Linked DNA regions of Myxococcus xanthus. The protein of the gene in region 1 interacts with the protein of each later gene in a pairwise test. Links are inferred from orthologs where the notes say so. Each region holds a gene or a part of one and is shown on either strand. Other genes may lie near its edges.

Region 1 (7,306 bases):
ACGCATCCTCGATGAGCCGCTGCCGGTGGACGACGTCCGGCAGCAACTCCGACTCCAGGGAACGCACCAACCCGGATGCAGGCAATGCCTCTTCGTCGTCGGCGTCCGACCCAGGCCAAGTGAGCACAGGCTCCGGCATCCACTCCAGCCGGTTCACCGCATCCGCGATGTCCGCGCGGCTACCGTCCAGCCGCTGCGCATGGCGAAGCAGTTGCAACGCGCGGGACGGATTACCCGCCTGACGATACAGCTCCGCCGCTTTCTGCAGGCACTCCACCGCACGGGCCACGTCCCCCTGTGTCTCGGCGGACTGCGCAGCGCGGATCAGCTCGCGAGGGTTCTCGGCCATACGGGGAGAGCCTAACCGGCTCGGGGCACCCGCGCGCGGCCCTCGAACGCGGGCCCCACCTCCAGGCGCTTCCCGGCCCGGCTCCAGGGCCACCACGCCCCTCATGTCAGGGGCGTGGACCTGCCACGGCGCTCACCTCACGCCATGGCCAGGAACAGCAGGTCCGGCTTCTCCAGGTACTTGATGATCTCGTACGTGAAGTCCGCCGCCACCGAGCCGTCGATGACGCGGTGGTCGCACGACAGCGACAGGTTCATCATGTCGCGCACGACGACCTGGTCCCCCACCACCGCCGGGCGCTTCTTCAGGCGGTGCACGCCCAGGATGCCCACTTCAGGGTGGTTGATGATGGGCGTGGCGAACAGGCCACCGCTCTGCCCCAGCGAGCTGATGGTGAAGGTGCCACCCGTCAGCTCCTCCATCTTCAGCTTGCGGTCGCGCGCGGCGGCGCCCAGGCGGGCCGTCTCACGCGCCAGCTCGGCCAGCGTCAGCCGGTCCGCGTTCTTCACCACCGCAACGGTGAGACCGTCCGGCGTCGCCGCCGCCATGCCGATGTTGTACTCGCCGCGGACCACCAGCTCCTGCGACGCCTCATCGAAGTTCGCATTCAGGTGCGGGAACTTCTTCAGCGCCGCCACCGTCGCCTTGATGATGAACGGCAGGTAGTTGAGCTTGGTGTTCTCACCGGCCGCCGCCAGCTGCGCGTTCAGCCGCGCGCGCAGGGCCACCAGCTCCGTGGCGTCCACTTCCTCGACGAACGCGAAGTGCGGCGCCGTGAACTTCGACCGCACCATCTTCTCCGCGATCTTCTTGCGCAGGCCCCGAAGCGGAACGCGCTCGTCCGCCGCGCCCGAGCTGACGGCAGGAGCCGCGGGACGCGCCTTCTGCTCGGCCGGAGCCGCGACGACGTTCTTCTCGCCACCCTCCAGCGCCGCCACCACGTCCGCCTTCGTCACGCGGCCCTGCGGCCCCGTGCCGGCAATCGCCGCCAGGTCCAGCCCGTGCTCGCGCGCCATCCGCCGCGTCACCGGCGTGGCCAGCACCTTGGACGCCGAGGCAGGCGCCCCACCGCCATGGCCACCCGCCGCGGCCACGGGAGCCGCCGCCGGCGCGCTGGCCTCGCCATGACCACCGGCCTGCGCCGGCGCATCGCCCTCCACCTCCAGGGTGACGAGGAGCTGGTGCACCTTCGCCATGTCGCCTTCATTGCCGTGCGTCTTCACGACACGGCCCGCCTTGGGAGCGGGCACGGTGACGGTGGCCTTGTCCGTCATCACCTCGGCGAGCACCTGGTCTTCCTTGACGGAATCCCCCGCCTTCACGTGCCACTTCACCAGCTCGCCTTCCATCACGCCTTCACCAAGGTCGGGGAGCTTGAATTCGAAGATCGCCATGGAGTCGTCTTTCCGGGAAGCAGGGGTGTTGGGTCAAGCCATGAATCGGAGCGTCACAGGTCAGCCGAGCCGCTCGAGCCGCTCGCGCTCCATCAGGCCCTTCATGAAGAACTCAGCGGCCCGGTAGCTGGACCGCACCAGCGGACCGGAGGCCACGTAGAGGAAGCCGTAGGACTCGGCCAGCGTCTTGTACGCCTCGAACTGCGCGGGCGACACGAAGCGCTCCACACGCAGGTGGTACTGAGACGGCTGCAGGTACTGGCCCAGCGTCAGCACGTCCACGCCCACGTCGCGCAGGTCCTTGAACGTCTGCTCCAGCTCCGCGTCCGTCTCCCCCAGGCCCACCATGACGGACGTCTTGGTGTACAGGCCCTCGGGGCGGTTCTTGAGGTACTCCAGCACGCGCAGGGACTGGTGGTACTTCGCGCGCCGGTCACGCACCGTCGGCGTGAGGCGCTCCACTGTCTCCACGTTGTGCGCCACCACGTGGGGCTTGGCCTCGGCCACGGTGGTCAGGTCCTTCTCCACGCCCTTGAAGTCCGGGATGAGCACTTCGACGATGGTGCGCGGGCTCTCCCGACGCAGTTCGCGGATGGCGGAGGCGAAGTGGCTGGCGCCGCCATCCGGCCGGTCATCCCGGTTCACGGACGTGACGACGATGTACTCCAGGTCCATCTCCTTCACCGCCTGGGCCAGATGGATGGGCTCCATCGGATCCAACGGCGGCGGCGCGCCGACCTTCACGTGGCAGAAGCGGCACGCGCGCGTGCACACCTCGCCCATCAGCATCACCGTGGCGGTGCCACCGCCCCAGCACTCGGCGATGTTCGGGCAGCGGGCCTCTTCGCACACCGTGGCCAGCTTGGTGCGCTTCACGATGGCTTTGACCCGCTCGTAGCCTTCTCCGTGCGGGAGCCGCACCTTCAGCCACTCCGGCTTGCGGGTGGTCTCAGTCACCTGGGGGAGAGGGAACCGGTCGGGAGTCGCCATGGATCGCGGGCCTTCTATGGGTTGGACGGAGGACGTTCAAGCGGAAGCCACTGACGCGAGGCGTCAGCATCCACCAGTCGTCCGCCAGTTGTCGCCTCTCTACTAATGCCCCCGTCGCCTGGGGACAGGCCACAGGAGCACCCGTGAGGGCGGCCAGGCAGGGGACCGTCACCTCGCGCGGCCGCGGGGGCCGGAAATACGAGGGGCCGTCCGCGGCACACCGGGACGGCCCCTGGGACTTCAAGCGAGGCGCCGCCGCCTAGAAGTGGCGCGGGTGGCCCAGCGTGGCCTCGGCACCCTCGTGCACGATTTCCGAGAGCGTCGGGTGCGCGTGGATGGTGTTGGCCAGCTCCTCGGTGGTGATCTCCAGCTTCAGCGCGACACACGCCTCGGCCAGCAGCTCCGTCGCGTGCGGCCCGATGAGGTGCACGCCGAGGACCTCGTCGTACTTCCGGTCCGACACGATCTTGATCATGCCGGTGGCCTCGTTGGAGATGGCGGCCTTGGTCACGGCGCCCATCGGAGCGATGCCCACCTTCACGTCGTAGCCGCGCTCCTTGGCCTTCTTCTCCGTCAGGCCCACCGAGGCGACCTCGGGGTAGCAGTAGGTGGCCGACGGCGTCAGGTCGTAGTTGATGGGCTGCGGGTTCTTCCCGGCAATGTGCTCCACCGCCACCACGCACTCCGCGCTGGCCATGTGCGCCAGCATCGGCGTGGGGATGATGTCGCCCACGGCGTAGACGTTCGGCTCGGAGGTGCGCAGCATCGAGTCGACCTTGATGTAGCCGCGCTCGGCCTGGATGTTCGTCTTGTCCAGACCCACGTCCTCGGTGACCGGCGAGCGGCCCACCGCCGACAGGAGGATTTCCGCCTCCAGCGTCTTGGTCTCGTTGCCCACCTTCATGGTGACGCGCACGCCGTCCGCCGTGTGCTCCACCTTCTCCACCGCGGAGCCGGTGTGCACGTCGATGCCGCGGCGCTTGAAGATCTTCTCCAGCTCCTTGGAGATGTCCGCGTCCTCGATGGGGAGCAGCGCGGGCAGGTACTCCACGATGGAGGTCTTGCTGCCCACGTGGTTGAACACGGAGGCGAACTCACAGCCCACCGCGCCAGCGCCCAGGACGATGATGCTCTTGGGGACGCGGTCGATCTGCAGGATGGAGTCGCTGTTCAGCACCCGCTTGTGGTCCACGGGGACGTTGGGCAGGGACTTGGGCACCGAGCCCGTGGCGATGATGATGTTCTTCGCCTCCAGGACCTGCTTGGAGCCGTCCGCGGCGGTGACCTCCACCTTGCCCTTGCCGGCGATGCGGCCGTGGCCCTTCACCACCGTCACCTTGTTCTTCTTCATCAAGAAGTCGATGCCGTTGGCACCCTTGGTGACAATCTTGTCCTTGTGCTTCATCGCGTTGGGCCAGTTGATGGCCGGGCTGCTCACATCAACGCCGAAGTCAGCCGCTTCGCGGACGTGGTGGAACAGCTCCGCGGTCCACAGCAGGGACTTGGTCGGGATGCAGCCGCGGTGGAGGCAGGTGCCGCCCAACCGCTTGTCCTTCTCGATGATGGCCGTCTTCAGGCCCAGCTGACCCGCGCGAATGGCGCCCACGTAGCCGCCGGGGCCCGAACCGATGATCACCACGTCGAACGTCTCAGCCACGCACGCCTCCGTAATTATTGCGGATGGAACCCGGTGGGGCTGATAACCCCCGGTCCCGGTTGGAATCAAGGAGTTTGCTCGTGCGCCGTTTCCCGCTCCGAACCCTCCTCTTGATGTTGGCAGCACTCATCGCCTTCGGGCGCCTGTGGTGTGTGACGCACCAGGAGGAAGCGCCCGGTGCCCGGCCCGAGCGCATGGCCCAGGCGGGTGACGCCCCGGCCGGCGCCCCCGTCCCCTCCTCCGCCCCCGAGTGCCTCACGCTGGAACGGGCCCTCGAAAGCGCCCTCCGCACGCCCCAGGACACCCGGGTCCTGGACGAAGCGCGCCAGCAGCTCGACGCATGCCGTCAGCCGCCCGTCCGCGCCTGCGCGCTGGGCGTGGCCCTGGACGCCCGCTCGCCCTTATCCGAGGGAGAAGCCACACCGCTGCGTGGCCTGCTGACCAGCCTGTGTGAACGCTGCCCGCCCGCCGCCAATTCGTGCGCCCGGGCCGTGGGGCAGGCCCTGCTGAGTGCCGCGGTGGGGTCGAATGCCGACATCGCGAGCGCGAAATGGAACCTGGAGCATGCGGGGCCGGGCCTGGGAGGGGCATGTGCCTCGCTCGTCCAGTTGGGGCTCGCACCCGCGGCCCAGTCAGACCTCACCGTGCGGCCCCCGGTGCTCGCGCTCACCGGGGAGCTGGCGCCCCGCTGCTCGCAGGCAGGCTTCCTGGATGACGCGCTGCTGCGCGCCGCCGCTGTGAACCTCGTGGCGCCCACGCCCGCGCTGGTCGCCCTGGCCGCGGTGCCCATTCCTCCCGAGACGAGCGCCATGAAGCCGGACCGGATTGAAGGCACCGAGCCCGGCTTCCAGGCGTTCGACCGGGACGAGAACACCGGGGTTCCGGTCGGCAAGGCGCTCAAGAGTGAGCGCTGGGCGGCGGACGGAGCGCTGCGCGCCAGCTACGCACCCACGCTGAAGCAGCTCGTATCGATGAGGATCCGCGCCACGGGCCCGGGAACGGTGCGGGCCATCGTCCGGACACCGGAAGGCGTGGGACTGAAGGACCCGGAGAAGGACTTCGCCTTCGTCAACCCCACCGTGTGCCGCTTCACCGGCACGGGTCAGTGGGAGCAGTGCCCGCTCCAGGTGCCGCTGCGCGACGTGGACGCCGTGAGCGTCTTCCCCGAGCGCGCGGACACCGAGCTGAAGGAGCTGGAGGTCCGCGGCGCCCGCTGAAGGCGCCGCCGACCGACGTCAGGCGACGAGGCCGCGCTCCTTGGCCATCGTGAAGAGTGGCGCGGCGTCCTTCTTCAGCACCGCGCTCACGTCCTTGACGATGGAGTCACCCGACTTCGCGACCGACAGGAAGTTGTCGAAGGTGCGCGTGAGGATGAGCACGCCGGAGATGATGACGCGCTGAAGGTTGTGCTGCAGGTCCGTGCCTTCATAGATGAGCCACGCCTGCTCCACGCAGGTGCGGCGGGCATCCATGAGGAACTGGTTGAGTACGGTGCGCTCGTTCGCGTCGGGCACCTTCGACTTCGAGCTCACCGACCCCACGTAGATGAGGTTCGTGTTGAGCCGCGTCGCCGCTTCCTGCATCTGCGCCAGCACCAGCGTCACGTCCTCCTTGGTCGGAGGATTCTCCCAGCGGGAGAAGATGACTCGGTCGATGATCTCCGCTTTGTAGGTAGGGCCGTTCACGATGCCTCCGGTGAGGCGAGCGCCTGACCGGCACCCGCCCGGCTTGCCACGCTGCCGTGCGGTCGGATCTGTAGCAGGAACACTCCATTCGTTGAAGTGCACGACACCTGAACCTGCATTCATTTCGCCCGGCACCGCGCTCCTGTCCTGCAGCGGAAACGGACAAATCCAATTGGACCGACACGGACACTCAGGGAAAACACGTATACGCCCGCGTCATCTCCAGGATTCACCGGATACTGTCGTACAGCGGACGTGCGCGGCGGCTCAGCGCGGAGCGCGCCTGGCGAGGACCGCCTTCACGTCATCGAGCGAGAGGCCCAGGGGCCGGACAGCGACGAGCACGTGGTAGAGCACGTCCGCCGCTTCCTCCGCGGCACGTGACGGATCCGCGTCCGCGCACGCCGTCACCAACTCCGCGGCCTCCTCGCCCAGCTTCTTCAAGCGCAGGTTGCGGTCCTCCAGCAGGCGGCGCGTGTAGCTTGGAGGCGCATCATCGGGCCGCTCCACCGGTGCGGCGCGGCGAGCGAGCGTGTCATCCAGCGCGCTCAGCGCATCCCAACGGCCAGGGCCGAAGCAGGTCTCCGTCCCCGTGTGACACGCCGGGCCCGCCTTCTCCACGCGCGCGAGCACCGCGTCACCGTCACAGTCGGCGCGGAGCGCCACCACGCGCTGGACGTTTCCACTGGTGGCGCCCTTGTGCCACAGGCCGCGCGTGCGCGACCGGTAGTGCAGCTCCCCCGTGGCCAGCGTGCGCTCCAGGGCTTCCCGGTCGGCATGCGCCACCATCAACACGTCACCGGTGCTCGCGTCCTGCGTGACGACCGTCACCAGACCGTTGCCCTTCGCGAAGTCGAGCGCGTCCAGGTCGAACATCAGCGTGTCTCCACGGCGCCGAGCCGCTCCCGCACCACGCGCGCCATGGCCGCGTTGGTGGCGATTCCATTTCCGCCGAACGCGGTCCGCCGCCCCGTCCAGTCGGTGAACACACCGCCGGCTTCCTCGATGATGGGCTGCAAGGCCGCTCCATCCCAGGGGGACAGCAGCTCATCCACCATGACCTCCGCGCGCCCGGTGGCGACCAACAGGTAGCCGTAGCAATCCCCCCAGGTGCGGTCCACGGCCGCATCCCGCGCGAGCGCTCGCCAGGCGGCCCCGCGCTCCGGGTACACCGGGAAGCGCTCATCCGTGGACAGCACCACTGCCTGGGACAGCTCCGCCTGCGTGGACA
Region 2 (7,445 bases), 2.4 Mb from region 1 along the record:
TTCTGGGCGGAACGGTTGAAGTTGCACTCACCCAGGGCATGAATCCACCTGCTCCACGGCAACAGGTGCGGCTTATCGGCCAGCGGCCGGGCGCTACAAAAGTTGCTGCGAAAACCCCCCAACGGGGCGCCCATCCAGTAAAAGACGACACCGCCATGGCGAATTTCCAGGACACGTTCCTTTCCGGCGCCAACATCGACTTCATCGAGGGCCTCTACGCCCTTTATCTGGAGGACCCCGCCAGCGTGGATGCAAGCTGGCGAGAGGTCTTCGACCGCAGCAACGGCGCCGGCCGACCCATCTTCAGCACCAGGCTGCTGGAGCCGGTAGCGGCTCCAGCGGCGGCCAAGGGAGGCAAGGGCGCCGCGCCCAAGGCCCCGGCGGCGCCGCAGGCCGCACCGGTGGCCGCGCCCGTGCCCGGGCAGACCGTCCAGGACATCTCGCTGCAGGCGCGCGTGGATCACGTCATCTTCGCGTTCCGCCTGCGTGGCCACCTGCGCGCGAAGCTGGATCCGCTCGGCCGTCCGCGCCCGGCGCTGGAGCACGTGGCGGACGTGGCCCTGGTGGATGACAGCCACTTCACCGACGCCGAGGCCCAGCAGCTCGTGGAGACCAACGGCGTGTTCGGCGAGCAGCGCGTGCGCCTGGCGGACCTGCTGGCGCGCCTGCGCCGCACGTACACGGACACCATCGGCGTCGAGTACATGCACATGCTCGACAGCCAGCGCCGCCGCTGGCTGATGCACCGGATGGAGTCGAACGAGAACCGCACCGACTTCTCCCCGGACGAGTGCCGGCACATCCTCACCAAGCTGTCCTACGCGGAGGGCTTCGAGCACTTCCTCCACACCAAGTACGTGGGCGCCAAGCGCTTCAGCCTGGACGGCGGCGAGGCGCTCATCCCCATGCTGGACGCGCTGGGCGAAGTGGCCACCGGCATGGGCCTGAAGGAGATCGTCATCGGCATGGCCCACCGCGGCCGCCTCAACGTGCTGACGAACATCCTGGGCAAGCAGCCGGATCAGATCTTCAGCGAGTTCGACGGTCCCCGGAACCCGCAGGCCTACCTGGGCCGCGGCGACGTGAAGTACCACATGGGTTTCTCGTCGGACCACACCACGCGCCAGGGCCGCAAGCTGCACCTGTCGCTGGCCTTCAACCCCAGCCACCTGGAAGCGGTGGATCCGGTGGTGGAGGGCCGCGTGCGCGCCAAGCAGGACCGCGGCGGCGACACCGAGCGCACCGGCGTGATGCCGCTGCTCATCCACGGCGACGCGGCCTTCATCGGCCAGGGCGTGGTGCCGGAGACGCTCAACCTGTCCGGCCTCAAGGGCTACACCACGGGCGGCACGGTCCACGTCGTCATCAACAACCAGGTCGGCTTCACCACCGACCCGCACGACTCGCGCTCGTCCCTCTACTCCACCGCCATCGCGCAGATGCTGGACATCCCCATCTTCCATGTGAACGGGGATGATCCGGAGGCCTGCGTCCACATCGCGCAGCTGGTGGCGGAGTACCGCCAGACGTTCAAGACGGACGTCGTCATCGACCTGGTCTGCTACCGCCGCTACGGCCACAACGAGGGTGACGAGCCCTCGTTCACGCAGCCGGCGATGTACGACATCATCCGCAAGCACCCGACGGTGCGCACGCTCTACGCGGCGAAGCTGGCGGCGCAGAACAAGATTCCGGCCGAGGAGTCGGAGGCCATCAAGCAGCGCTGCCAGCAGGAGTTCGACGCGGCGCTCACCCGCGCGCGCCAGGAGAGCCAGTTCAAGGAGCCCAGCGCGCTGGAGGGCCTGTGGAAGCCCTACCAGGGCGGCTCGCTGAAGAGCGCGCCGGACGTGTCCACCGCGGTGGACAAGCAGGTGCTGTGCGATGCGCTGCGCAAGCTGTCCACGCTGCCGGAGGGCTTCAACGTCCACCGCGACGTGGAGCGCACCGTCATCAAGAAGCGCCTGGGCATGCTGGACAGCGGCGAGCTGCAGTGGAGCGAGGGCGAGTCGCTGGCCTACGCCACGCTGCTCTCCGAGGGCTACAACATCCGCATCACCGGCCAGGACAGCGAGCGCGGCACGTTCAGCCACCGCCACGCGGTGTTGCACGACGTGAAGACGGGCGAGAAGTTCGTCCCGCTGCGCCAGTTCGTCAGCGGCAAGGGCAAGAACGGCTTCCACGTCTACAACAGCCCGCTGTCGGAGATGGGCGTGCTCGGCTTCGAGTACGGCTACAGCCTGGACGTGCCGGACGGTCTGACGGCCTGGGAAGCGCAGTTCGGCGACTTCGGCAACGGCGCGCAGATCATCATCGACCAGTTCATCGCCGCCGGTGAGAGCAAGTGGCGCCGCCTCAGCGGCCTCACCCTGCTGCTGCCGCACGGCTACGAAGGCCAGGGCCCGGAGCACTCCAGCGCGCGTCTGGAGCGCTTCCTGGACCTGTGCGCCGAGGACAACATCCAGGTCTGCTACCCCACCACGCCCGCGCAGATCTTCCACCTGCTGCGCCGCCAGGTGCTGCGCCCGGTGCGCAAGCCGCTGGTCATCATGTCGCCCAAGAGCCTGCTGCGCCGGCCGGAGGCCACCAGCAAGGTGGACGAGCTGGCCACGGGCACCTTCCAGGAAGTCATCATGGACCGGGTGGACCCGGCGGGCGTGACGCGGCTGCTGCTGTGCAGCGGCAAGGTGTACTACGACCTGGTGAAGGCGCGGGACGAGCGCAAGGACGAGAGCATCGCCATCGTCCGGCTGGAGCAGCTCTACCCGTTCTCCTCCGACGTGCTGGCGGGGCTCATCGCGAAGATGCCGAAGCTCGCCGAGCTCCTGTGGGTGCAGGAAGAGCCGCGCAACGCCGGCGCGTGGCACTTCATGTTCCCCCGCCTGCACGACCTGGCCTCCACGCAGTCGAAGCAGCAGGTGAAGATCGGTTACATCGGTCGCGCCGAAGCCGCCAGCCCCGCCACGGGCTTCCCCAAGACACACGAATACGAGCAGCAGCTCATCATCGAGGAAGCCATCCTCCGAGGGACCAAGAATGGCCGTTGAAATCAAAGTGCCGCCCCTGGGCGAATCCATCACCGAAGCCGTGGTCGGCAAGTGGAACAAGAAGCCGGGTGACGCCGTCACCGCCGACGAGCCGCTCGTCGTCCTGGAGACCGACAAGGTCACCATCGACGTGCCGGCCCCGTCCGCGGGCTCGCTGTCCAGCATCGCCTTCAAGGAGGGCGACAAGGTCCGCGTGGGCGAGGTGCTCGGCCTCCTCGATGCGGGTGCCGGTGCTCCCGCCGCCAAGCCCGCCGCCGCGGCTCCGGCCGCCGCGCCCGCTCCCGCCGCCGAGGCGCCCGCCGCGTCCGACGCGCGCTCCACGCCCACCGCGCGCAAGGTGGCCGAGGAGAACCGGGTGGACATCTCCCAGGTGAAGGGCAGCGGCGCTGGTGGCCGCGTGCACAAGGACGACGTGCTGGGTCAGCTCAACCGCCCGGCCGCCCCCGCCGCCCCGGCGCAGCCCACCGGCCCCCGCCCGAACGCCGCCCGCGAGGAGCGCGTGCGGATGACGCCGCTGCGCAAGCGCGTGGCCGAGCGCCTCATCCAGGCCCAGTCCACCGCCGCCATGCTCACCACCTTCAACGAGGTGGACATGGGCGAGGTGATGGCCCTGCGCAAGAAGTACAACGACAAGTTCCAGCAGAAGCACGGCGTGAAGCTCGGCTTCATGAGCTTCTTCATCCGTGCCTCCGTCGAGGCCCTCAAGGCCTTCCCGCAAATCAACGCGGAGATCGACGGTGAGGACGTCATCTTCAAGCACTACTACGACATCGGCGTGGCCGTCAGCGGCAGCCGCGGTCTGGTGGTGCCGGTGGTGCGCAACGCGGACAAGCAGGGCCTGGCGGAGCTGGAGAAGTCCGTGGGCGAGCTGGGCACCAAGGCGCGCAATGACAAGCTGGCCCTGTCCGACCTCCAGGGTGGCACCTTCACCATCACCAACGGCGGCATCTTCGGCTCCATGCTGTCCACGCCCATCCTCAACCCGCCGCAGACGGGCATCCTGGGCATGCACAACATCGTCGATCGCCCCGTGGCCCGCGACGGCCAGGTCGTGATTCGGCCCATCATGTTCATCGCGCTCACCTACGACCACCGGCTGGTCGACGGCCGCGAGGCCGTGCAGTTCCTGGTGCGCGTGAAGGAGTGCATCGAGGACCCGGAGCGGCTGCTCCTGGACGTCTGACTTCAGGCCCGGCATCCGGGCAAGACTTGCATTCCGGGCGGCCGGCTGGACTTCCAGCCGGCCGTTTCACTACAACTGGGAGTGTCTCCCGGTTGTCGGGGGGCGGGAAGAACGGGCGGCTCTCCTCGCGCCGCCCCGCAAGACTGAAGGACGTGCAATGGCAACCGGTACCGTGAAGTGGTTCAACGACGCGAAGGGCTTTGGCTTCATCACCCAGGACGGCGGCGGTGAAGACGTGTTCTGCCACCACACCGCCATCAACATGGACGGATTCCGCACCCTGGCCGAAGGCCAGAAGGTGGAGTTCGAAGTCACCCGTGGCCCCAAGGGCCTCCAGGCGCAGAACGTCCGCGCCGCTGGCTAACGCGTCCGTCAGCCACTCCCTCCGGACTGGCCGATGACAAGAGGCCCGGCCCCACACCTGGGGACCGGGCCTCTGGTTTTTCAAACCCTGGGGCCGCGCGGCCTACAGGTTGCGCTTGAAGTGGTCCATGACGCGCTCCCACTGGCGCTCGGTGACGAGCGGGTCGGGCACCATGTGCGTCAGGCCGCTCAACGGCAGCAGGTCGTGCGGCTTGCCGGCGCGGAAGAGCGCGTCACTCAGCTTCAGCGTGTGGAAGAAGTAGACGTTGTCGTCCGCGGTGCCGTGGATGAGCAGCAGCTTGCCCATGGGCTTGTCCTGCTTCGCGTACGTCAAGAGCGAGCTCTTCTCGTAGGCCTCCGGGCTCTGCTGCGGCACCCCCAGGTAGCGCTCGGTGTAGTGGGTGTCGTAGTCCAGCCAGTCCACCACCGGGGCGCCGGCCACGCCGGCCTTGAAGACGTCCGGACGCTTGAGCACGGCCAGGGCGGCCATGTAGCCGCCGAAGCTCCAGCCGGAGATGCCCACGCGGGACAAATCAATCTCCGGGACTTCCTTCGCCAGCGCCTGGATGGCGGCGGCCTGGTCATCAATCGTGACGCCGGCGAAGTCGCCCTTCACCTCGCGCTCCCACTTCGCGCCGCGCAGCGGGGTGCCCCGGCCGTCAATCTTCACCACGAGGAAGCCCTGGTCCGCCACCCACTGCGACATCAGGTGCGCGGCCATGCTCTTGTGGACCACGGTGGTGGTGGGGCCGCCGTACACCTCGACGATGACGGGCAGCTTCTGGCCGGGCTTGAAGTTGCGCGGGCGCACCAGGGACGTCCAGAAGCGCTCGGGGCCCACCTGCCGCTGCTCCACGTTGGGCGTGTAGGGCGGCTCCTGCGCCACCGAGGGCAGCTCGCCCACGCGGGTGCCGTCGCCGCGCACCACCTGCACCTTGGGCATGGACTTCAGGCCCTGGCCGTTCATCACCACCAGCCCGCCACTCTTGGACACCGAGCCCGACTCGATGTCGAGCCCCGTCGTCACCTTCTCCGGCGCGCCACCGGCCTTCACGCGCCACAGGTGGCTCTGCGTAGGGTTGGGGCCACCATTGAAGTAGAGCGTGTCATCCTTCTGGATGTAGCGCGCCAGCGAGCGGAAGCCCGCGTCCGGCTTCACCACGGTGCGCGCCAGCGAGCCATCCGCCTTGCGCAGCTCCACCTCCGGGCCGCCGTTGCGCTCGGTGTACCAGAGGAAGCCGCTGCCATCCTCCAGCCACAGCGGGAAGGCCTGCTCCAGGTTGAGCCAGGCGTCGTCCTTCTCCGTGAGCAACTCCCGCGACTTGCCCGTGCGCGGGTCCACCGCGAGCAGCTTCTGCTCGGTCTGCTCGCGGTTCTGCACCAGCACGGTGAGCGGGCCGCCCTTGGGCCACGTCACGGTGGCCAGGTACGGGTACTTCGCCGCGTCCCACTGCGCCCACACGGTGCGTCCGCCGGTGACGGGGGTAATGCCCAGGCGCACCTTGGCGTTGGCCTTGCCAGGACGCGGGTATGCGAACTCCTCGCCGCCGCGCTCGGGGTGCATGACGTCGACGATGGTGAGCTTCTCCACGTCCGACGTGTCCGACTCCGTGTAGGCGACGGACTTCGCGTCCGGGCTCCACCAGTACCCGGTGAAGCGGCCCATCTCCTCCTGGGCGACGAACTCGGCCACTCCGTGCGACTTCGTCTCGGTGCCGCCCTTGGTGACGCGCTGCTCGCGGTTGGCGGCGACGTCGATGCGGTACACGTCGTTGTCCCGCACGTAGGCCACCTGCTTGCCGTCCGGCGAGAAGCGCGGGTCCAGCGTCCCCGGCCCCGTCTTCAGCTCCGTCACCTTGCCGTTGGCGCGGTCCACCACGTAGAGGCGGCCGGACAGGGGCACCAACAGCCGGTTGCCATCCTCGGACACCTGGAAGCTGGTGAAGCCCCGGGCGCTGACGCGCATGCGCTCACGGCGGGCCTTCTCCTCGGGGGTGAGCGTCTCCTCGGCGCCCTTGAGGATGGCCTCGGGCGTGAGCAGCTCACGCGTCTGCCCGCTCTCCACGTCGAACGCGTAGAGCGTCTGCACGTTGGACGTGGGCTGGGTGCGCAGGAAGAGGATGCTCTTCTCGTCGGGCGAAATGCGCACGCCGCCGGGCCGGCCGCTCATGAAGCGGCGCGTCTCCGAGAACTGGCGCAGGAAGGGGTCTTGCGACCGCTGCGTCTTGGACATGGTCAGGGGCTTCTGCTCCTGGGCGAAGGACGAAGCGCTCGCAAACAGGAGCGCGGCGGTGAGGACGTGGCGCATGCGTCGTCGAATCCCCGCGCGGAAGGGCGGGGCTCCTTTCGTGGAAAGGTGCGGAGCAGCCTACACTCGGCGGCCTCGCGGCCGGAGCAAACGCCTGGCGTGCTGGAGGATTCCCGACGCAATGGAAACGGAAGACGACGCTCCGCGGCACCTGCGCCTGGCCGGCATCATCCGCCTGGGCCTGGGCGGAGGACGCGGCCCCCAAGACGCCTACGTGTTCGACCCGCACCGGCTCGCCCTCCCCGCCTGGGCCTGCGCCCTGGGTGACACGGAGGGCCCCGCCCTGCTGGTGACGCTGGACCGGCACCTGGACACCGTGGTGCCCCGGGCTCCCGCGGCCGTGCCGGACCGCACGGCCGGGCTGCGCGCGCTGGATGAACATGCCCGCTGGTCCCTGGACGTCCGCAACTACGACCACATCCTCGCGGCCATGGAGGCCGGGCTGGTGGGAGACGCCCTGCTGATTGCACGCACCCGCCCCCGCGGCGCCTTCGCGGGCGACACCTACGTGGACACGCGGGGCCGCGCGCACCGGCTGGTGGCCATC

What was found.
Region 2: the proteins of lpdA (region 1) and odhB interact in binary tests that used the Escherichia coli proteins (3 or more experiments, as listed by UniProt). The link is inferred for Myxococcus xanthus from one-to-one orthologs.

What each region holds. Positions count from the first base shown.
Region 1 is NZ_CP017174.1:5,160,359-5,167,664, forward strand. What follows is about bases 2,192-5,052. They hold lpdA (dihydrolipoyl dehydrogenase), read right to left. Parts: upstream 4,391-5,052; coding sequence 2,993-4,390; downstream 2,192-2,992. Other genes in these bases: lipA (lipoyl synthase), read right to left, coding at 2,192-2,733; BHS09_RS21215 (hypothetical protein), read left to right, coding at 4,471-5,052. In the rest of the region: BHS09_RS21195 (ClpX C4-type zinc finger protein), read right to left, coding at 1-454; BHS09_RS21200 (dihydrolipoamide acetyltransferase family protein), read right to left, coding at 487-1,743; more of lipA, read right to left, coding at 1,804-2,191; more of BHS09_RS21215, read left to right, coding at 5,053-5,607; BHS09_RS21220 (DofB protein), read right to left, coding at 5,626-6,075; bifunctional phosphoribosyl-AMP cyclohydrolase/phosphoribosyl-ATP diphosphatase HisIE, read right to left, coding at 6,343-6,951; hisN (histidinol-phosphatase), read right to left, coding at 6,951-7,306. UniProt on the Escherichia coli protein: Lipoamide dehydrogenase is a component of the glycine cleavage system as well as of the alpha-ketoacid dehydrogenase complexes.
Region 2 is NZ_CP017174.1:7,534,032-7,541,476, forward strand. What follows is about bases 2,131-5,130. They hold odhB (2-oxoglutarate dehydrogenase complex dihydrolipoyllysine-residue succinyltransferase), read left to right. Parts: upstream 2,131-3,033; coding sequence 3,034-4,227; downstream 4,228-5,130. Other genes in these bases: BHS09_RS30960 (2-oxoglutarate dehydrogenase E1 component), read left to right, coding at 2,131-3,044; BHS09_RS30970 (cold-shock protein), read left to right, coding at 4,385-4,591; BHS09_RS30975 (S9 family peptidase), read right to left, coding at 4,694-5,130. Outside these bases: more of BHS09_RS30960, read left to right, coding at 156-2,130; more of BHS09_RS30975, read right to left, coding at 5,131-6,898; BHS09_RS30980 (UPF0489 family protein), read left to right, coding at 7,020-7,445. UniProt on the Escherichia coli protein: E2 component of the 2-oxoglutarate dehydrogenase (OGDH) complex which catalyzes the second step in the conversion of 2-oxoglutarate to succinyl-CoA and CO(2).